3 regions of the Lysobacter sp. S4-A87 genome follow, and region 2 is predicted to be linked to each of the others. Evidence: predicted binding sites of a transcription regulator. Region 2 holds the regulator's gene; each other region holds the start of a gene.

Region 1 (7,254 bases), 1.8 Mb from region 2:
GTGTCGTCGCGCAGTTCCTTGGCAGTGCGCGGCTTGGTCGCCACCGCCGTGGCTTCGGTGTTCGGTTGCACCAGCGCTTCCAGATAGGTGAACTTGGAACAGGCGTTGACGAATGGCAACGGCGTCTTCTTCTCGCCGAAGCCATACACCTTCACGCCTTCGGTCAGCAGCCGCATCACCATCGGCGTGAAATCGGCATCACTGGACACGATCGCGAAGCCGTCGAGGTTGCGCGCGTAGAGCAGGTCCATCGCGTCGATGACCATCGCCATGTCGGAGGCGTTCTTGCCGCTGCTGTAGGCGAACTGCTGGATCGGGCGGATGGCGTACTCGTGCAGCGTCGCCTCCCAGCTCTTCAGGTGGGGGCTCTTCCAGTTGCCATAGGCGCGGCGGACGTTGGCCACGCCGTGGCGCGCCACTTCGGCCAGGATCACGTCGATCTTGGCGGCCGGCGCGTTGTCGGCGTCGATCAGCAGGGCAATGCGGCGCTCGGGTTCGGCCATGACACGCTTCCATGCTGGGTCCCGGCGAGCCTACCCCAGGCGGGCAGTGTCGGGATGACATGCATCACCGTACGAATGTTAGCGCTACCATGATCTAATCGGAGAGAATGAGCCCGACACCGAAGCCACCGACACCATGACCAGCCAGCTCGAACAACTGCGCACCCTGTCCGCCGTCGTCGCCGACACCGGCGACATCGAGGCGATCGCCCGCTTCCATCCGCTCGACGCCACCACCAATCCGTCGCTGCTGCTCAAAGCCGCCTCGATCCCCGCCTATTCGCCGCTGATCGACTCGGCACTGGCGCAGGCGCGCGGCGCCGACCTCGCCGAGCGCGTGGCCGATGCCTCCGATGTCCTGGCGGTCACCATCGGCACCGAGATCCTCAAGCTGATCCCGGGCCGGGTCTCGACCGAGGTCGATGCGCGCCTGAGCTTCGACACCGACGCCACCCTGGCCAAGGCCCGCAAGCTGGTCGCGCTGTACGAGAAGGCCGGCATCGGCCGCGAGCGCCTGCTGATCAAGACCGCTTCGACCTGGGAAGGCATCCGCGCCGCCGAACAGCTCGAGCGCGAAGGCATCAACTGCAACCTCACCCTGCTGTTCTCGTTCGCCCAGGCCGTGGCCTGCGCCGAGGCCGGCGTGTTCCTGATCTCGCCCTTCGTCGGCCGCATCCTCGACTGGCACCTGGCCAACGGCGGCGAGAAGCCGGCCACGCCGCAGGACGATCCGGGCGTGCAGTCGGTCACCCGCATCTGGCACCACTACAAGCGCCACGGCTTCAACACCGTGGTGATGGGCGCGAGCTTCCGCAACACCGGGCAGGTGCTGGCGCTGGCCGGTTGCGATCGCCTGACGATCTCGCCGGAACTGCTGGCCGAACTGGCCGCCAGCGAAGGCGGCGTGCCGCGCGCGTTGAACGACACGGGCGATCGCGCACCGGCGCCGGCCGTGCTCGACGAAGCGGCCTTCCGCTGGCAGCACAACGAGGATGCGATGGCCAACGACAAGCTCGCCGATGGCATCCGCCGCTTCGCCGCGGATCAGCGCAAGCTTGAGGCGTTGCTGGCCGATCGGCTTCGCTGAGCGGAGCATCGGGCGACGTTGTCGTTACGTTTCCCGGGTGCGGCCGACGGCTTACCCGGGCTACGCGCATGAGCGGCCTGGGCTGAGGCAAACTGTGCGCATGGATGCGACGACCCGGATGACACCCGCCCACCGCCTGCGCAGCATCTTCAGCGGTTCGGTCGGCAACCTGGTGGAGTGGTACGACTGGTACGCCTACTCCGCGTTCGCCATCTACTTCGCACCGCATTTTTTTCCAAAAGGCGACACCACCGCGCAGTTGCTCGATACCGCCGCGGTGTTCGCGGTCGGCTTCCTGATGCGTCCGGTCGGCGGCTGGCTGATGGGGTTGTACGCCGACCGCCACGGCCGCAAGGCGGCGCTGATGCTGTCGGTGCTGCTGATGTGCGCCGGCTCGTTGCTGATCGCCGTGGCACCGGGCCATGACAGCATCGGCCTGGCCGCACCGGCATTGCTGGTGTTCGCGCGCCTGCTGCAGGGCCTCAGCGTCGGCGGCGAATACGGCACCTCGGCCACCTACCTGAGCGAGATGGCCGATGCGCGCCGTCGCGGCTTCTGGTCGAGCTTCCAGTATGTGACGCTGGTGATGGGACAGCTGATCGCGCTGGCGCTGCTGGTACTGCTGCAACGCCTGCTGCTCACCGAAGAACAGCTGCACGACTGGGGCTGGCGGATCCCGTTCGTGGTCGGCGCGATGTGCGCGGTCACCGCGCTGTACCTGCGACGCGGCATGCAGGAGACGGAGTCGTTTGTCGCCGCCGCCAGCCAGGATCCGAAGCGCCGCGGCAGCCTGCGCGTGCTGCTGCAGCATCCGCGCGAGGTGCTGACCGTCGTTGGCCTGACCATGGGCGGCACGCTCTCGTTCTACACGTTCACCACCTACCCGCAGAAGTTCCTGGTCAACACCAGCGGCTTCAGCAAGGCCGATGCCACGCTCATCTCGGCGGTATCGCTGCTGGTTTTCATGCTGCTGCAGCCACTGGTGGGCGCGCTGTCCGACCGCACCGGGCGGCGCCCGATCCTGATCGCCTTCGGCGTGCTCGGCACGCTCTTCACCTACACGATCCTCAGCGGCATCGCGTCGGCGAGCAGCGTGTGGAGTGCGTTCGCGTGGGTCATGACCGGGCTGGTGATCGTCAGCGGCTACACGTCGATCAATGCGGTGGTGAAGGCCGAGTTGTTCCCGGCGCACATACGCGCGCTCGGCGTCGGGCTGCCCTATGCATTGACCGTGTCGGTGTTCGGCGGCACCGCCGAGTACCTGGCGCTGTGGTTCAAGGAAATCGGCCACGAGTCGTACTTCTACTGGTACGTGACTGCATGCGTCGCCGTGTCGCTGTCGGTGTACGTGTGCATGCGCGACACCAAGCACCACTCGCGCATCGACCGCGACCACGAAGACGCCCATCAAGGAGCAGCCAAGGCATGAGCTCGACCCCTGCGCGCACGCGCATCGTTGTCGTCGGCGGCGGTTTTGGCGGCCTCTGGGCGACGCGGGCACTGGCCGGCGACGATGTCGACATCACCCTCATCGACCGGCGCAACCACCACCTGTTCCAGCCGCTGCTGTACCAGGTCGCCACCGCCGGCCTGTCGTCGCCCGATATCGCCGCGCCGCTGCGACACATCCTGCGCAACCAGCGCAACGTGGAAGTGCGCCTGGGCGAGGTCACCGGCATCGATACGCAGTCGCGTGCGGTCACGCTCGCCGACGGCGAGCAACTGCCCTACGACTACCTGCTGCTCGCCAGCGGCGCGACGCACGCGTACTTCGGCCACGACGAATGGAGCAGCAATGCGCCGGGGTTGAAGACGCTCGACGACGCACTGGCGATCCGGCGCCGCCTGCTGCTGGCATTCGAACGCGCGGAGGCCTGCGACGACCCCGATGAGCGGGCGGCATGGCTGAGCTTTGCCGTCGTCGGCGGCGGCCCGACCGGTGTCGAACTGGCCGGGACGCTGGCGGAGATTGCGCGGCATACGCTCAAGCGCGAGTTCCGCAACATCGATCCCTCGCATGCGCGCGTGCGGCTGATCGAAGCAGGCCCACGCGTGCTGGCCTCGTTCCCGGAGTCGTTGTCGGCCAAGGCGCAGCGGCAACTGGAGAAGCTGGGCGTCGAGGTCGTGACCGGCACGCCGGTCAGCGCGATCGATGGGCGCGGCTTCACCCTGGGCGATCAGTTCGTGCCTGCGCGCACCGTGTTGTGGGCGGCAGGCGTCGCCGCCTCGCCGCTGGGAGCACTGCTGGGTGTCGAGCGCGATCGCGCCGGGCGCGTGCCGGTGGCGTCCGACCTGAGCGTGCCTGGCCATCCGGAAATCTTCATTGCCGGCGACCTCGCCAGCGTCGTGCAGGACGGCAAGCCGGTACCCGGCGTGGCGCCGGCGGCCAAGCAGATGGGCGCGCACGTGGCGACGGCGATCCGCGCCCGTTTGTCCGGCAAACCGGCGGTGCCGTTCCGCTATCGGGACTTCGGCAATCTCGCCACGATCGGCCGCATGGCCGCGGTGGTCGACCTGCACGGGTTCAAGTTGTCAGGGCTGCTGGCGTGGTGGTTCTGGCTGGCCGCGCACGTGTTCTTCCTGATCGGCTTCCGCAACCGGATCATCGTGCTGATCAACTGGGCATGGGCGTACTGGAGCTACCAGCGGCATGCGCGGATCATCCTGGGGCAGGACAGATCCACGCCGTAGCCCGCAACCCGTAGCCCGGGTAAGCGAAGCGCACCCGGGGATCGGGCCGTGACGCTCCCGGGTGCGCTTCGCTTACCCGGGCTACGTTTGGACGAGAACGGCCCGGTTTCCAGGGCCGTTGTGCATTACGTCGCGTTGATGCTTACGCCGCGAACAGCGCGCGCATCTTCTTGAGCGCGTTCGCCTCGATCTGGCGGATGCGCTCGGCGCTGACGCCGTACTCGTCGGCCAGCTCCTGCAGCGTGATCTTGCTTTCGTCGTCGAGCCAGCGGCGCTTGATGATGTCGCGCGAACGGGCATCGAGCTCCTGCAGGCCTTCGCGCAGCAGTGCCAGGTGGCCGTCTTCCTCGTCTTCGCGCTCGTAGGTCTGCGAGGGATCCTCGCCGTCGGCACGCAGGTAGGCGACCGGCGACGGCGGTGCGCCATCGTCGTCATCGTCCGGGGCGTCGAAGCCGATGTCGCGGCCCGACAGGCGCGATTCCATCTCCAGCACTTCGCGCTCGGAAACGTTCAGGTCCTTGGCTACCGCGCGGACTTCCTCGGCGTTCATCCAGCCCAGGCGGGTCTTGGACTTGCGCAGGTTGAAGAACAGCTTGCGCTGCGCCTTGGTCGTGGCGACCTTGACGATGCGCCAGTTCTTGAGGATGAACTCGTGCATCTCGGCACGGATCCAGTGCACGGCGAACGACACCAGGCGCACGCCCTGGTCGGGGTCGAAACGCTTGACCGCCTTCATCAGGCCGATGTTGCCTTCCTGGATCAGGTCGCCGATCTGCAGGCCGTAGCCGTTGTAGCCACGGGCGACGTGCACGACAAAGCGCAGGTGCGAATGCACCAGCTCGCGGGCAGCGTCGAGGTCTTCGCCTTCGCGGAAGCGGCGGGCCAGCGCCTGTTCGTCTTCGGCAGTCAGCACCGGGATGCGGTGCACGGCGTTGACGTAGGCGTCCAGCGAGCCGAGCGCGCTCGGCACCGGCAGGTTGTTGGCAACCAGGGCAGTGGACAGGCTTGCGTTGGAAAGGCTGTTCGTGGTCATGGCAGGCATCTTAGCAGTCGGGTTGTAGGACTGCTAAAGGCCCTGGAAGTTCCGCACTGTTGCAGCAGCGCAACAATGGAACCGTTCAGCTTCGGGATCGTGCCGCAGGCGGAGTCAGACAGCCAGCTGGGCCCGGGGCGGAAGGGACCAATCGATTCCACCCTGCCCGCGCCGCTGCAGGTACTCGTTTGCGGCCGAGAAATGGCCGCAGCCAAGGAACCCGCGGTGGGCCGACAGCGGCGAGGGGTGCGGGGCCTTGAGCACCCGGTGCCGGCGCGAATCGATGACCTTGCCCTTGGCCTGGGCGTAGCTGCCCCAGAGCAGGAACACCAGGCCCTCGCGCTCGCGGTTGAGGGTGTCGACGACGTGGTCGGTGAAACCTTCCCAGCCCTTGCCCTGGTGGGCGCCGGCCCGGCCTTCCTCGACGGTCAGCACGGCATTGAGCAGCAGCACGCCGCGCCGCGCCCAGGGCAGCAGGCAACCGTGGTCGGGCCTGGGGAGGCCGAGGTCGCGCTCGATCTCCTTGTAGATGTTGAGCAGCGACGGTGGCACCGGCACGCCGGGCAGCACCGAGAAGCAAAGCCCATGGGCCTGGCCGTGGCCGTGGTACGGGTCCTGGCCGAGGATGACGACCTTGGCCGAATCAAACGGAGTCGCGTCGAAGGCGGCGAAGATGCTCGGGCCGGGCGGATAGACGTTGACGCCGGCGGCCTTGCGCTCGCGCAGGAAGCCCGAGAGCGCCTGCATGTCGGGGCGCTGCAGGTAGTCGCCTACCCGCGCCTTCCAGGACGGTTCGAGACTGACGCGATCTGCGCGGTCGCCGCCGTCGTTCATGCGTCCAGTGCCGCCTGCTCCGGCAGGCGCGACAGGCGCAGCTGGAACAGCGTCTTGGTGATCAGCAGGCGTTCTTCGATCGGCTTGAGCACCAGATCGTTGGCGCCGGCGCGCAGCAGCGCGCTCTGGTTGTGGGCGTTGGCATCGCCGGTCATCACCAGCACCGGCAGGCGGCGCTTGCCGTGGCCAAAGTCCTGGCGCAGGCGCTCGAGCAGGTCGTTGCCGCTGAGTGCGCCCTTCAGGTAGACGTCGGTCAGCACCAGGTCGGCGCCGATGTCGTCCTGGCCGCGACGCGTCTCGAGAAACTCCAGCGCTTCCTCGACACCGATGAAATGCAGCACGCTCAGGCCGGCGCGCTCGAGCATGCGCTTGGTCGCCAGCGCGACGACCTTGCTGTCCTCGACGTAAAGCACGCGCGCGCCCACGATCGGCTGCGGTTGCACATAGCCGCGGATGAAAGCCGCCAGCGCAGTGTGGCCCAGGCCCTTGTCGAAGTAGTCGGTCACATCCTCGGTGAAGCTGCGCGATTCCAGGTGCGACTGCGCATCGCCGGAGACGACGATGATCGGCACGTAGGCCTGGCCGGCCGACTCGCGCACCACGCGGGCCAGTGAGATTCCGTCGCCGTCGGGCAGCACCAGCGAGGTGGTGACCAGGTCGACCGCACCCTCGGCCAGTGCAGCGCGCGCCTCGGCGATGCCGGCGCAGGGCACGACCACCGCGTCGGCGAGTTCGCGCGTGAGCACGTCGCCGATGAGCTTGCGCACCAGCTTGGAACCGTCCACGACCATGATCCGCGGCGCGGTGCTGGCAAGGTGGCGAAGATCGTGGGAGGTCATGCGTTCACTGCTTACGAGATGGGCCGGGTCTGGCGCAGGTAATGACCGGTAACGAGACCGGCGCCGATCCAGCCGAGCAGGCCGGACCCGAAAACGATGGCCGCGGCCTGGCGCAGGTCGAAACCGCGCAGGGTGAAGCTGCTGCCATAACTGCGGGCGAGGTCGGCCAGCGGGTCGCGCAGCGCCTGGTCGGCGGCCGTCAACAGCGCCAGCGCGATCGCGCCTGCGACCAGGCCGTAGCTCAGGCCCAGATAAAGGAAGGGCCGG
Region 2 (7,254 bases):
AACAGATCAGGAGCCAGCAAGCTGGCTCCTGACAGGGTGTATCAGCTGGCGGCGGCGTTGCCTCAGGACGTCATTCGATCCCAGAAGCCTTTCACTCCGTCCAGAAAGGTAGACGCGCGCGGTGAATGGCGGCGGGCTCCCTCCCCGACAAAGGTCGCTTCGAACTTCTCCAGCAGCTCGCGCTGCTCGGGGGTCAGGTTGACCGGGGTCTCGACCACGATCCGGCAGTACAGGTCGCCGGGGGCGCGGCTGCGCACGGATTTGACGCCCTTGTCGCGCAGGCGGAACAGCTTTCCGGTCTGGCTCTCGGCCGGGATGCGCAGCTCGACGTCGCCATCCAGCGTCGGCACCCGGATGGTGTCGCCCAGCGCGGCCTGCGAGATCCGCACCGGCACTTCGCAGTGCAGGTCGTCACCGTCGCGCTGGAAGATCTCGTGCTCGCGCACGCGCACATCGACGTAGAGGTCGCCCGGCGGCGAACCGGCCGGTCCGGCCTCGCCCTCGCCGGTGAGGCGGATGCGGTCGCCGTTGTCGACGCCGGCGGGAATCTTGACCTGCAGGGTCTTGGTGCGCTCCACGCGCCCCTGGCCGTTGCAGTCGCCACACGGATTGGCGATGGTCTTGCCGCGGCCGCCGCAGTGCGGGCAGGCCTGCTGCATCGAGAAGATGCCGCGCTGGAAACGCACCTGGCCACGGCCCTGGCAGGTCGAGCAGGTCTCGAGGTTGCCGTCGGCCGAACCGGTACCGTCGCAGGTGTCGCATTCGTCGAGGGTCGGGATTTCGATGGTCTTCTCGATCCCACCCACCGCTTCTTCCAGCGACAGCTCCATCACGTAGCCGATGTCGGCGCCGCGACGCGGGCCGCGCGCACCGCCGCCTCCGCCAAAGATGTTGCCGAAGATGTCGCCGAAGATGTCGCCCATGTCGGCGTAGCCGGCACCGCCGCCACCGCCGCCCATGCCATGCTCGAACGCAGCGTGTCCGTGCTGGTCGTAGGCGCGGCGGCGATTGCCGTCGGTCAGGACCTCGTAGGCTTCCTTGCACTCCTTGAACGTCGCCTCGGCGGCGGCGTCACCCGGATTGCGGTCAGGGTGGTGCTTCATCGCGCAGCGACGGTATGCCTTCTTCAGGTCTTCGTCGCTGGCGTCACGGGCCACGCCCAGGACTTCGTAGTAATCGCGCTTGCTCATTGCCGGGGTTGACTCGGTAACTCGGTAAGGGGGAAATCGTCAAAGCGAAGGACCGTGCAATCCACGGTCACACGACCATGGACACAAGAAAGGGGAACCGGTTGCGGACGCACTGCCGTTGGCTGCGCGGTCCTCATTCCGGCCCCCCGTTCCCTATTCCCGCCTTACTTCTTGTCGTCCTTGACTTCAGTGAACTCCGCGTCCACCACGTCATCGGACTTGGGCGCGCCGGCACCGGCATCCTGGCCCGGCTGCGACGACGCGGCGGCGGCGGCGAACAGCGACTGCGCCGCTTCTTCCAGCGCCTTCGACTTGGCCTCGATCTGGCCCTTGTCGTCGCCCTTCATCGCCGTCTCCAGCTCGGCAATCGCGCCTTCGGTGCGGCCGATCACGTCGCCGGCGACCTTGTCGCCGTTGTCCTTGATCGCGCTGCGTGCGTTGTGGATCAACGCGTCGGCATGGTTGCGGGCCTGGACCAGCTCGTGGAACTTCTGGTCTTCCTCGCGGTTGGCTTCAGCGTCGGCGACCATCTTGGCGATCTCGTCCTCGGACAGGCCGGAACCTGCCTTGATCTCGACCTTCTGTTCCTTGTTGGTCTTCTTGTCCTTGGCCGACACGTGCAGGATGCCGTTGGCGTCGATGTCGAACGACACCTCCACCTGCGGCATGCCGCGCGGTGCGGCCTCGATGCCGGTCAGGTCGAAGCGGGCCAGCGACTTGTTGTAGCGGGCCTGCTCGCGCTCGCCCTGCAGTACGTGCACGGTCACCGCGGACTGGTTGTCCTCGGCGGTGCTGAAGGTCTGCGAGGCCTTGGTCGGGATGGTGGTGTTCTTCTCGATGATCTTGGTGAACACGCCACCCAGGGTCTCGATGCCGAGCGACAGCGGGGTCACGTCGAGCAGCAGCACGTCCTTGACGTCGCCGGCCAGCACGCCGCCCTGGATCGCGGCGCCAACCGCCACGGCCTCGTCGGGATTGACGTCCTTGCGCGGCTCCTTGCCGAAGAACTCGGCCACGGCCTGCTGCACCTTCGGCATTCGGGTCTGGCCGCCGACCAGGATCACTTCGCTGATCTCGCTGGCACGCAGGCCGGCGTCGTTCAGGGCGATGCGGCACGGCTCGATGGTGCGCTTGACCAGGTCTTCGACCAGGGCTTCGAGCTTGGCGCGGGTCAGCTTGATGTTGAGGTGCTTCGGGCCGGAGGCGTCAGCGGTGACGTACGGCAGGTTGACCTCGGTCTGCTGCGCGCTCGACAGCTCGATCTTGGCGCGCTCGGCCGCGTCCTTCAGGCGCTGCAGGGCCAGCGGATCCTTGCGCAGGTCGATGCCCTGGTCCTTCTGGAACTCCTCGACCAGATAGTCGATGACGCGCTTGTCGAAGTCTTCGCCGCCCAGGAAGGTGTCGCCGTTGGTGGCCAGCACCTCGACCTGCATCTCGCCGTCGACCGATGCGATCTCGATGATCGATACGTCGAAGGTGCCGCCGCCGAGGTCGTAGACCGCGACCTTGCGGTCGCCGCCCTTCTTGTCCATGCCGTAGGCCAGCGCGGCCGCGGTCGGCTCGTTGATGATGCGCTTGACGTCAAGGCCGGCGATCTTGCCGGCGTCCTTGGTCGCCTGGCGCTGGCTGTCGTTGAAGTAGGCCGGCACGGTGATCACGGCCTCGGTGACCGTCTCGCCCAGGTAGGCCTCGGCGGTCTTCTTCATCTTCGCCAGCACTTCAGCGGAGATCTGCTGCGGTGCCATGTTCTTGCCGTCGGCCGTGGCCACCCAGGCGTCGCCGTTCTCGTGCGCGGCGATCGAGTACGGCACCAGGTCGAGGTCCTTCTGGACTTCGGCGTCGGTGAACTTGCGGCCGATCAGGCGCTTGACCGCGAAAAAGGTGTTCTTGGGGTTGGTGACGGCCTGGCGCTTGGCCGAGGCGCCGACCAGGACTTCGCCGTCCTTGGTGAAGGCCACGATCGAAGGCGTGGTGCGGTCGCCTTCGGCGTTTTCGATGACCTTGGCCTTGCCGCCTTCCATGATCGCGACGCACGAATTGGTCGTGCCCAGATCGATACCGATGATCTTGCCCATGTGTGTAGCTCCCTCGCTAATGCTTGAATGATGTGGCGCCGAATCGAGTGGTGGCGCCGATGTGCGTTATCTGGGGGCCGGCGGCGGGCTCTTCAAGCGACAGGCGCTCGCCAGGCACCGCCCTGCCCCGACCGTTCAGTCGTGCTTGGCCACCACCACCAGCGCAGGGCGCAGCAGGCGGTCGTTGAGCAGCCAGCCCTTCTGGTAGACCTGGACCACGTCGCCCGGCGCATGCCCGGCGCTCTCGACCATGCTCATCGCCTGGTGGTGCTCCGGGTTGAAGGCCTTGCCGGCCGGATCGATCGCGACCAGGCCGTTGTCGGTGACGACCTTGAGCAGCTGGCGCAGGGTCAGCTCCATGCCTTCGCGCAGGTGCTGGGCCGTGTCGGCCTGGATGGTGAGGCCGGCCTCGAGGCTGTCGATCACCGGCAGCAGGTCGCCGAGCACTCGCTCGTTGGCGAACTTGCGTGCCATGTCGATGTCGCGGGCCATGCGCTTGCGCTGGTTCTCGAGCTCGGCGCGTTCGCGCAGCGAGTCCTCGCGCAGTTGCGCCAGTTCGGCGCGGGCGGCCTCCAGCTGAGCCGCCAGCGAACCGCCACCGTCGGCGTCGTTGGGGAGGTCCAGAGTGTCGTTGTCGGGGGTGTCATGCGGGTCGATCTGGGTCATGCGGTGCTCCATCCCTGCGCCAAGGGCGCCAAACAATTCGGAAATCCGCGCTCAATGCGCGACAGGGAGGCAATGGGGCCACCCTGCGAGGTTTCAAGACGAGCAGAGCCGCCAGCGGCGGCCAACGGCCGGGAACCCACCGTAGCCCGGGTAAGCGAAGCGCACCCGGGATCGTTCGCGCCGGCCCCGGGTGCGCTTCGCTTACCCGGGCTACGGTGGGGCTACGACTCGGAGTGGATTGCCGCTCCGAGCGCGTCGGCGGCGGCCTGCACCACTGGGATCACCCGCTCGTAGGCCATCCGGGTGGGACCTATGACTCCCAGGACCCCCAGCACCTGGCCGCTGCCACCGCCGGCCACATAGGGCGCGGTGACCAGCGACATCCCCTCAAGCGGGGCCAGGCCCGTCTCCTCGCCAATGAAGATGCGCACGCCCGGCGCCTGCACCGTGCGTTCGAGCAACTGCAGGATCTCGCGCTTGCGGGCGAAGGCGTCGAACAGATCGCGCAGGCGGTCCAGGTCGGCCAGCTCCTGCACCCCCATCAGCCGCGTCTGCCCGGCCAGGACCATGTCGTCGCCGCCCGGGGCCAGGGCCTGTTCGGCCAGCTCGACCGACTGCGTCAGCAACGACTGCATCTCGGTCTGGGCGCTGCGCAGCTCGCGCAGCAGGGTCGCGCGGATATCGGCCACCGTGCGCCCGGCGAAGTGGGCGTTCAGGTAATTGGCCACGCGCTCTAGCTCGCCTGCGTCGAAAGGCCGGCGGGTCTGGACGATGCGGTTCTGCACTTCATTGTCGGCAAACACCAGGATCGCCAGTACCCGCGCGCCGTCGAGGGGCACGAAGTCGATCCGGCGGAACGCGAACTGCTCGCGCCGCGGCACGCTGACCACGCCGACGAAATGGGTCATCGCCGACAGCAGCTCCGAGGCGCTGCCGAGCAGGGCCTGGGTGCCGGAGCCGGCAGGGAGTTCGCCGCGCAGGCGGGCCAGGTCGCTGTCCGGCAACGGCCGGACCTGCAGCAGCGAGTCGACGAACAGTCGATAGCCCTGCGCCGTCGGGATCCGGCCGGCCGAGCTGTGGGGCGCGCTGAGCAGGCCAGCGTCCTCCAGGTCGGCGAGGATATTGCGGATGGTCGCCGCGCTCACATCGAGGCCGGCATGGCGCGCCAGCGTCTGCGAGCCGATCGGCTCGCCGCTGTGGATATAGCGGCCGATCAGGGTGCGCAACAGCTGCCGTGCACGCGGGTCGAGGCTGGGATCGGCAGGTTTGCGGTTCATGACGGGGATATTGATAGGGCCCGGCCCGATCCGGTGCAAGGCTTTTCGGTGCCCGACATTGCGGGACGCGCCCCCCGGTCTGAACCTGCGAGACGCTCCCCCGCTATCACGCCGCAACCCACACGAGGCACAATCGCGCTCCATGCTCGTCCACCTCTCCCTCAAGCAGTTCGCCGTGGTCAGTGAAGCCGAGCTCGGCTTCGGCCCCGGCCTGACCGTCATCTCCGGCGAAACCGGCGCCGGCAAGTCGTTGCTGGTCGATGCGCTGGGCCTGATCTCGGGCCTGCGCGCCGACAGCGGCGTGGTCCGCCATGGCGCCGACCGCGCCGAACTGGTCGCCGGCTTCAGCCTCGATGACGTCCCCCTCGCCCACGCCTGGCTGCGTGACAACGAGCTCGACGAGGACGACGCTTGCCAGGACGCGCCCTGCCAGATCCGCCGCGTCATCCGCGCCGATGGCGGCTCGCGCGCCTGGGTCAACGGCCGCCCGGTCACCCTGGGCCAGCTCAGCGAGCTGTCCGCCCTGCTGGTCGAAATCCACGGCCAGCACGAGCACCAGGCGCTGCTGTCACGCCCGAGCCAGCTGGCCCTGCTCGATGCCTTTGGCCGCACCCAGGCCGAACTCGGCGCCGTCGGAGCCGCAGCGGCACGCTGGAGCGCGTTGCTGGCAGAGCGCGACGAACTGTCGGCCAAGGGCGACGTGTCCGATCGCATCGGCTGGCTCGAACACCAGCATGGCGAGCTCGACCGCGAAGACCTGGAGGCAGACGCCATCGTCCGCCTGCAGGAAGACCATCGCCGCCAGTCCCATGCCGCCGACCTGATCGCCGCCTGCGAAGGTGCCTTCGCCCGCCTCGGCGGCGATGAAGGCCCGTCGCTGTCGCGCAGCCTGCAACAAGTGCGCAGCGACCTTCAGCGCGTGCTCGAACACGAACCGCGACTGGGCGATGTCGATGCCATGCTCGATGCCGCCGCCATCCAGGTCGACGAGGCGCTGGCCCTGCTCGACCGCGTGCGCAGCGATCTCGACCTCGACCCGTCCGCCCTGGAGGTGATCGAGCAACGCCTGACCCGCATCCACGAACTGGCGCGCAAGCATCGGGTTCCGCCCGAGCAGCTGGGCGCGCAGCGCGATGCAATCGCCGTCGAACTGGAATCCCTGCAGGGCGCCGGCGTGCGCCTGGCACGCCTCGACACCGAGATTGAAACCGCACGCCGCGACTGGCGCCAGGCCGCGGATGTCCTCGGCCGCCTGCGCCGTGATGCGGCTGCAAACCTGTCGGCCAGCACCACCGCGCTGATTTCCGAACTGGGCATGGGCGGCGGCCGCTTCGACATCCAGATCGAACCGGTCGAGTCGGACCGGCCCGATCCGCAGGGCGGTGAGCGCGTGGAGTTCCTGGTCGCCGCCAACCCGGGCCAGCCGGCGCGGGCACTGCGCAAGGTTGCCTCCGGCGGCGAACTGTCGCGAATCTCGCTGGCGATCGAGGTCGCCGCACTCGGACTGGACGCCGTGCCGACGATGGTCTTCGACGAGGTCGACACCGGCATCGGTGGCGCCGTGGCCGAGATCGTCGGACAGAAGCTGCGAGCCCTGGGGGCCAGCCGCCAGGTGCTGTGCGTGACCCACCTGCCGCAGGTCGCCGCGCAGGGCCATGCCCATTACCGCGTCAGCAAGGCGGCCAGCGAAGGCGTCACCCAGAGCGCGGTGCAGTTGCTCAACGCCAAGCAGCGCGAGGAAGAACTGGCGCGCATGCTCGGCGGCGTCGAGCTCACCCGCGAGGCGCGGGCCGCGGCCAAGCGACTGCTGGCCGACGTATAGCGAACGTAGCCCGGGTAAGCGAAGCGCACCCGGGACTCGCGTCTGCAAACCCGGCTGCGCTTCGCTTACCCGGGCTACGCGGCTACTGCGTGGGGATGCCGGATTCGGATACCTTCTTGCGCAATGTCGACTGCAGCACCGCCACCAGCAGCGCTACCGACCAGCCCGCCAGCAGCACGCCGACCAGGCTCTGCAGCGCCCCGACCAGGCGCCACTCCGGTGGC
Region 3 (7,254 bases), 1.2 Mb from region 2:
TGTAGCCGGCGAACGGCACGCGCAGCGTCGGGCTGCCGTCGTTCGGGGTGAACACCAGGTAGCCACCGTACTGACCGCCCACCGGCGCGGCCTGCGGCGTGATCGTCACCGGGATCGTGACGCTCTGGTTCTTCGTCAGCGTCACCGTGGACGAGTAGAAGGTCACGCCGGCTTCGCCCAGCCAGAAATCAGGCACGAAGGTGGGTTCGCCGGTGGTCACCGCGTTGACCGAGGACAGCGTGTAGGTCACGGGCGTCTTGCCGGTGTTCTTGAGCGTGATCGCATGCGTGGTCGCGCCGCTGGTGCCTTCACCCAGCGACAGCTTGCCCGGGTTGATGCGGACGGCCGCCGTCACTGCGTTGTCGATGCGCAGCATGCCGGCGCCCTGGCGGTGCACATGGTCGAGCAGGCCCGAGGCCGGGCTGAGCGACCAGTTCTTCGGCACTGCCGAGTTCTGCAGGATGCCCGCGACGTTCCTGGCATTCGTGTTCGGGGCCGACTGCAGCAGCAGCGCTGCGGCACCGGCCACGTGCGGCGAAGCCATCGAGGTACCGCTGATCGTCGCGTAGCCGCCGCCTTCGAGCGGATAGGTCGAGTAGATCGAGCCGCCCGGAGCGCCGATATCGGGCTTGAGCGTCAGATCCGGCGACAGGCCGTAGGCACTGAACGAGGAGATGTAGCCGCCAACCGCGTTCGGGAACGAATCAACCCCGCTGGTCCAGGTCAGCTGGACCGGGCCACCGGCCAATCGACCATCGAGCAGATCGCCGAAGGCCTTGGTGGTGCCGACGACCGGGATGTTCACCGACGGCGTGCCGGCAACGGTCGGATTGAGCGGTGCGGCGACGACGTTGTCGTACAGCACCGCGCCCACCGCGCCGGCGTTCTGGGCGTTGATGGCCTTGATGTAGAACGAGCAGGTGCCGCGACGGATCAGTGCGACCTGGCCGGTGAGGCTGCCTGCAGGCAACGCGGCGCAGGCGGCGTCGGTGGTGGTGGCGGTGCCGACACGGCCCAGGGGCGCGCTGCCCGACGACGGCGCCAGCGGCGAGCCGGTGGCCTGGTTGAAACCGACCTTCAGATTGTCAGGCGATACCGTGAAGTAGCGCTGGCGCGCGGCAATGTTGTCGAACGAGGCGACGGAGATGACCTTTTCGCCGGTGCTCGGGGCGCCAGTCGAGTACAGGCCGGTGGCACCGCTGTTGCCGGCAGAGGCCACCACGACTATTCCCTTGTTGACCAGGCGCGAGGCGGCCTTGGCGGTCGGGTATTCCGGCCACTGATAGGTCGAGCCGATGCTCATGTTGAGCACGTCCATGCCGTCGTGATGCGCGCGTTCCATGGCCGCGATCATGATGTCGGCCGTGGTCGAGCCTTCGCAGCCGAAGACGCGATAGGCGCCGAACTTCACCTTCGGCGCAACGCCCTTGACCACGCCGTTGGCGCCGATGATGCCTGCCACGTGCGTGCCGTGGCCGTTGCAGTCGTCGGGATTGCTGTCGGGGGTCGCGACCGGGTTGTAGCTCGGCGACGACGGGTCGGCATTGAACGCATCGCCGACGAAGTCCCAGCCCTTGATCACGCGCGAGGTCGGGAACGGCGTGCCGTGGTTGGTGCCGGTGCCGCCGAGATCCGGGTGGTCAATGTCCAGGCCGGTATCCATCACCGCGACCCGAACGCCACGACCATCCAGGCCGAGCTCGTTCTGGGCGATGTCGGCGCCGGTCATGGTCAGCGCAGTGACGAGGTCCGGTTGCGGATTGGCGACCGGGTCCGGCATCTGCATCACTTCAACCGGCCAGATCGCCTTGACGCCGGGCAGGCGCGCAACCGTGCTCAACTGGCTGCGCGTGACCGTGATCGACAGACCGTTGAACAGATCGTTGTAGGCGAAGTTCTCGCGGTAGTTGATGCGCGCGGCGCGGGCGCCATCGCGGAATGCCTTCTTCTCTGCCTGCAGCGACGTGGCCGAACCGCCGTCGGATTCTGGCGCGGCACTGAGTTCGACGAACCAGCGTTGCGGGGTCTCGTCCTTGGCCGGTCCGGCCTCGGGCTCGGGAAGGGGTTCATCGGGGAAAATCTGTTTCAGCACGGATGATCCCGGTGCGGCCAGGGCAACCATGCAGGCGCTTGCAAGCGCCGTAACGACAAGTACGGATGGCTTCTTCACTGCGAATCCCCTTCTTCAAATTAGGTGATGACGCAAAAATGGAACAGCCCCCTGTGGCGCCATTGTTGACAGAAAAAGGCAGTCTCCGCGCGCGGCAATGCAACAAGAGTTCGCGCCTGCCCCGGCACAGGAAGATGACTGCGCCGGTTTTCACAATGGCTTCACGCCGTGCCCGGGGCTCGAGCGATAGCGCAAGGAGTCAAACGCGCAAGGCGATGCGCTTCGGCCAGTGAATGGGCCGATCGGGTGGCATGGAAATTGCCGCCGTGGCGACTGGAAAAGTCGCCGTTGGCCTGAAGGCGGGAATGACGCGTTGCGGCCTGTTGGCGCGACTACGCCGCTGCGAAGAACATCAGGTAGACCAGGCGCCCGTTCTCCAGCCGGTCACCGAAAGCCGGGCCTGCGGTGTGCCACAACCACGGTCGCAGCAGCACCAGCCGGTTGAAGCGCATCGGCGCGTGCATGGTGAGCTCCCACTTCGACTCGTCGGTGCTGTCACGCTCGATGATCTCGCGATGCATCTGCTCCATCGACGAAAAGCCCATGGCGCGCATCTCGTTGTCGTCGATCGGTGCGCGGTCGGTATTGGTTGCGCGATGACGGAAGAACTCGGTGCCGCCGACGCAATCTTCCGGGCGACTGAGGTAGAGGATGCCGGACCAGTACGCCTGGTCGATGTGGACCTTTGCGCGTCCGATATCGCTGGCGAGCGTCATGCGGAACTTGGCATGCGACTGCAGTGGCGAGACCGGCCGCACGCGTTCGCCGACGAGGCTGGACACGCCATGCTCCAGGCCGTCGATCTCGATGCGCTCGAGCGAATTGCGTCCGGGGAAGGCGCCCTGCTGTTCGGGATAGGTGAGCTTCAGTCCGACCTCGCGCAGTTGCAGCGCGTCGCGCGGGCTGAGGAAGTCGTCAACGATGATCAGGGAGGTCGGCATGCGCGCGAGCTTAGCCGGCGCGGGCGGTGGCCGCACGGGTATGACGGCCCGTGGCGTCCGCCAGCGAAGACCAATTGCCGAAGCGTCGCCCGCCCGTGCCGGGCAAAAAAAGAACCCCGCATCGCTGCGGGGTTCCCTTGTGTGGCAAGCAACTGGAGGGGACTTAGAAGTCCATGCCGCCCATGCCGCCCATGCCGCCGCCCGGCATCGCCGGCTCGTCCTTCTTCGGCAGCTCGGCAACCATCGCCTCGGTCGTGATCATCAGACCGGCGATCGAAGCCGCGTTCTGCAGCGCGGTGCGGGTGACCTTGGTCGGGTCCAGGATGCCCAGCTCGATCATGTCGCCGAACTCACCGTTGGCAGCGTTGTAACCGAAGCTGCCCTTGCCCTCGGCAACCTTGTTGACGATGACCGACGGCTCTTCGCCGGCGTTGGTCACGATCTCGCGCAGCGGCGCTTCCATCGCGCGCAGGGCGATCTGGATGCCGTGGTTCTGGTCTTCGTTGGCACCCTTGAGGTTGGCGATCGCAGCCTTGGCGCGCAGCAGTGCAACGCCGCCGCCCGGGACGATGCCCTCTTCAACGGCCGCACGCGTAGCGTGCAGGGCGTCTTCGACGCGTGCCTTCTTTTCCTTCATCTCGATCTCGGTCGACGCACCGACCTTGATCACTGCAACGCCGCCGGCCAGCTTGGCCACGCGCTCCTGCAGCTTCTCGCGGTCGTAGTCGGAGGAGGTCTCCTCGATCTGCGCCTTGATCTGCTTGATGCGGCCTTCGATGCCCGACACTTCGCCGGCGCCGTCGATGATGGTGGTGTTCTCCTTGGAGATCTGCACCTTCTTGGCGCGACCCAGGTCCTTGATGGTGGCCTTGTCGAGCTGCAGGCCCACTTCCTCGGAGATCACGGTGCCGCCGGTCAGCACGGCCATGTCTTCCAGCATCGCCTTGCGACGGTCGCCGAAGCCCGGTGCCTTGACGGCGCAGACCTTGACGATGCCGCGGATGGTGTTGACCACCAGGGTCGCCAGCGCTTCGCCTTCGACTTCCTCGGCGATGATCAGCAGCGGCTTGCCGGCCTTGGCCACGCCCTCGAGGACGGGCAGCAGGTCACGCACGTTGGAGATCTTCTTGTCGTGCAGCAGGATGAACGGGTCGTCCAGCTCGGCCTGCATCGACTGCTGGTTGTTGATGAAGTACGGCGACAGGTAGCCGCGGTCGAACTGCATGCCCTCGACGACGTCGAGCTCGTTCTCCAGGCCCGAACCGTCTTCAACGGTGATCACGCCTTCCTTGCCGACCTTGTCCATCGCCTGGGCGATCAGGTCGCCGATGTTGGCGTCGGAGTTGGCCGAGATCGTACCGACCTGGGCGATTTCCTTGCTGGTCGAGGACGGCTTGGAGATCTTCTTCAGCTCGTCGACGGCAGCGACGACGGCCTTGTCGATACCGCGCTTGAGGTCCATCGGGTTCATGCCGGCGGCGACGGCCTTCATGCCTTCGCGGATCAGGGCCTGGGCCAGCACGGTGGCGGTGGTGGTGCCGTCACCGGCGTTGTCGGAGGTCTTGGAAGCGACTTCCTTCACCATCTGCGCGCCCATGTTCTCGAACTTGTCGGCAAGCTCGATTTCCTTTGCGACGGAGACGCCGTCCTTGGTGATGGTCGGGGCGCCGAAGCTCTTCTCGAGCACGACGTTGCGGCCCTTCGGGCCGAGGGTGGCCTTGACGGCATTGGCGAGCACATTGACGCCGCGCAGCATCTTGACGCGCGCGTCCTCACCGAAACGAATTTCCTTGGCAGCCATTTTCTATTACCTCAAAAGCGGAATTGGGGAATTTGGAACTGGTACGAAGTCGAGGGGCGGTGGAAGCGCGCGCTGCGCGACGTTCCTGCCCGCTCGGGGCGCTCTTAGGCGAGCACCGCGAAGATGTCGTCTTCCTTCACCACCAGGTATTCGGTGCCGTCGAGCTTGACTTCGGTACCGCTGTACTTGCCGAACAGGACCTTGTCGCCAACCTTGACCGAGACCGGGCGGACGTTGCCGTTGTCGAGGACCTTGCCGGTGCCGACGGCGACGACTTCACCCTTGATCGGCTTCTCGGTGGCCGAGTCCGGAATCACGATGCCGCCAGCGGACATCTTTTCTTCTTCCATGCGCTTGATGACCACGCGGTCGTAGAGCGGCTTGATATTCATCGCGACAAATCTCCGAGGGATTGACGTAAGTTATTGAACGGACAGCAAAACGGATTGAATTTTAGCAGTCGGCCCTGGCGAGTGCCAATGTCAGGGACGAAGAAACCCGGCGAACCGGGACAGCGGGGGAGATTGGGTCCGCTTGTTGGGCTTTCAAGGGGCGCGTGCGTTTGAGGCGCCGGGCGGGCGCTGGCCCTCAGGCCACAAAAAGAAAGAGCGCGCCCCCGAGGGAACGCGCTCTTTCTGGTACGGAGGTGGCTGTCCTGTGCTCGTCGCGTCCTGCGCACGGCCCCGAACCGACGCCTTGTCACTACCAACGCCCTTGTCGGCAGGAGCCAATATTGGTCTTTGCCGGCCCTCGGGGCCAGCCTGGGCGTGCTGACTGCTGGTATCACGCCTTCCGTGAAAAGCTTGAAACCATTGACCTCGGCTGCTCAAATCGACGCGTGCCGCTACCCATTGGACACAGCATTGGGTGAGTTTTGGTCACTGCGTGAATATCGGTATCCAGCCGAGGAGATTCCATGACACCCCAGCAGCGTATTCGCCTGGCGCGGCGCCACCGAGGCCTGTCCCAGGCTGCCCTCGGCGCGGCGGTCGGGGTGCAGCGCAGCGCCGTTGGCCACTGGGAGGCCGCACGCGGCAAGTACCCGAGCGTGGCGCACCTGCGCGAGATCGCGCTGGTGACCGGGGTGCAGTTCGAGTGGCTGGCCACCGGCCGCGGCACCATGGGCCTGTCGGCCGACACCGCGCTGGATTCGGTGGCGGCCGCCGATGCCCTGCTGGTCGATGATCCGCTGGAGCTGCGGCTGCTGGCCGCGTTCCGCGAGGCGCCGACGCGCTCGAAGGCGCCGCTGGTCGAAGTCGTCGAGGAACTGGCGCAACTGCGAACCGGCCGTGGCCGGGGTCGCACACCCGCGCTGTAGGCGATCAGCCGCCGGAAAGTCGCTTCACTGCAGCCGGTGGCAACGCCGCGCAGTCGGCCGCGGGTTCGAAGGGTGCGGTCGCCGCCACGCCATCCACGGCCAGCTGCAGGCGCCTGGGCGCCGGGGGCTGCTCGAGGGTGGCCGCCCAGATCGCACGGATCGTTCCCTGCATCGGCGGTTCGGCCAGCACGCTGCCGCCGCCATCCACGTACAGCAGCTCGCCCGGTGCGGCAGCCACGCCCTCGTCGCTGGCAGCGTCGAGCAGGCTCATGGCTTCCGGCTCGCTCCAGCAGTTCATGGCGCTTTCGCAGCTCAGGTCGGCCAGGACCCGCGTCGTCGCGGCGTTGGTCAGCAGGCAGGCCGCGCGCACGCGGATGCCGTAGGCAGGTGCCGGCTGGGCCGCGAATGTCGCCGGCACGGCCGTCGCCAGCGCCAGTGCCATCACGACCCTGGCGGCGAGGGTGCTGCGTGGGCGGTTGCGGTGGGGCATCGAACCTCCTGCGACGCGCCGGGACCATGCCGGCGCCGGCAGCCTACGTCATCCACCCTAACCTTGCGCAAGGCCGCGTCCGGCCGGAAGGGATTAGCCCGCCCCCGGGGTGGCGGCTACACTTGCGCCCCTCATGACCCCGTCCCCCGCCTCGTCCGTACGGCTGGTCCTCAGCACCTGCGCCGACCCGCAAAGCGCCGACGCCATCGCCAGGGCACTGGTCGGCGAGCGCCTGGCCGCCTGCGTCAACGTGCTGCCCGGCGTGTCGTCGACGTACCGCTGGAACGACGCGGTCGAGCAGGCGCATGAAGTCCTGCTGCTGATCAAGACCACCGCCGACCGCCAGGACGCCCTGATCGCCCGGCTGCAGGCGCTGCATTCCTATGAACTGCCCGAGGCGGTTGCGGTCGAAGCCGTTGGCGGCCTTGCCCCCTACCTGCAGTGGGTGGCCGAACAGACCCGTGAAGATGATTGAGCCCACTCCCTTGATGCTGTCACGACTGCGCGGCGCGCTGCTGAACCTGGTCCTGGTCA

Evidence for each region. Region 2 encodes HrcA, which represses chaperone genes, less so after heat shock. Its sites were predicted from a motif close to TTNGCACTCNNNNNNNNNGAGTGCNAA; they were not measured.
Region 1: rpoH (RNA polymerase sigma factor RpoH) is a predicted target of HrcA. The motif match lies at 5,325-5,351, and genes of this name have one in related genera.
Region 3: groES (co-chaperone GroES) is a predicted target of HrcA. The motif match lies at 5,366-5,392, and genes of this name have one in related genera.

Annotation. Positions count from the first base shown of each region.
Region 1 covers NZ_CP093341.1:2,683,733-2,690,986, reverse strand. The annotation lists partial or broken gene MNR01_RS12040 (NYN domain-containing protein) at 1-503, opposite strand, end outside; gene tal (transaldolase) at 640-1,590, shown strand; gene MNR01_RS12030 (MFS transporter) at 1,709-3,019, shown strand; gene MNR01_RS12025 (NAD(P)/FAD-dependent oxidoreductase) at 3,016-4,281, shown strand; gene rpoH (RNA polymerase sigma factor RpoH) at 4,424-5,314, opposite strand; gene ung (uracil-DNA glycosylase) at 5,429-6,148, opposite strand; gene MNR01_RS12010 (response regulator) at 6,145-6,987, opposite strand; gene ftsX (permease-like cell division protein FtsX) at 6,999-7,254, opposite strand, start outside.
Region 2 covers NZ_CP093341.1:638,088-645,341, forward strand. The annotation lists gene dnaJ (molecular chaperone DnaJ) at 63-1,190, opposite strand; gene dnaK (molecular chaperone DnaK) at 1,355-3,265, opposite strand; gene grpE (nucleotide exchange factor GrpE) at 3,401-3,943, opposite strand; gene hrcA (heat-inducible transcriptional repressor HrcA) at 4,153-5,208, opposite strand; gene recN (DNA repair protein RecN) at 5,351-7,030, shown strand; gene MNR01_RS02925 (potassium channel family protein) at 7,113-7,254, opposite strand, start outside.
Region 3 covers NZ_CP093341.1:1,856,420-1,863,673, forward strand. The annotation lists gene MNR01_RS17500 (S8 family serine peptidase) at 1-2,092, opposite strand, end outside; gene MNR01_RS08405 (DUF6445 family protein) at 2,503-3,111, opposite strand; gene groL (chaperonin GroEL) at 3,275-4,912, opposite strand; gene groES (co-chaperone GroES) at 5,017-5,304, opposite strand; gene MNR01_RS08420 (helix-turn-helix transcriptional regulator) at 5,829-6,230, shown strand; gene MNR01_RS08425 (hypothetical protein) at 6,235-6,720, opposite strand; gene cutA (divalent-cation tolerance protein CutA) at 6,854-7,195, shown strand; gene dsbD (protein-disulfide reductase DsbD) at 7,209-7,254, shown strand, end outside.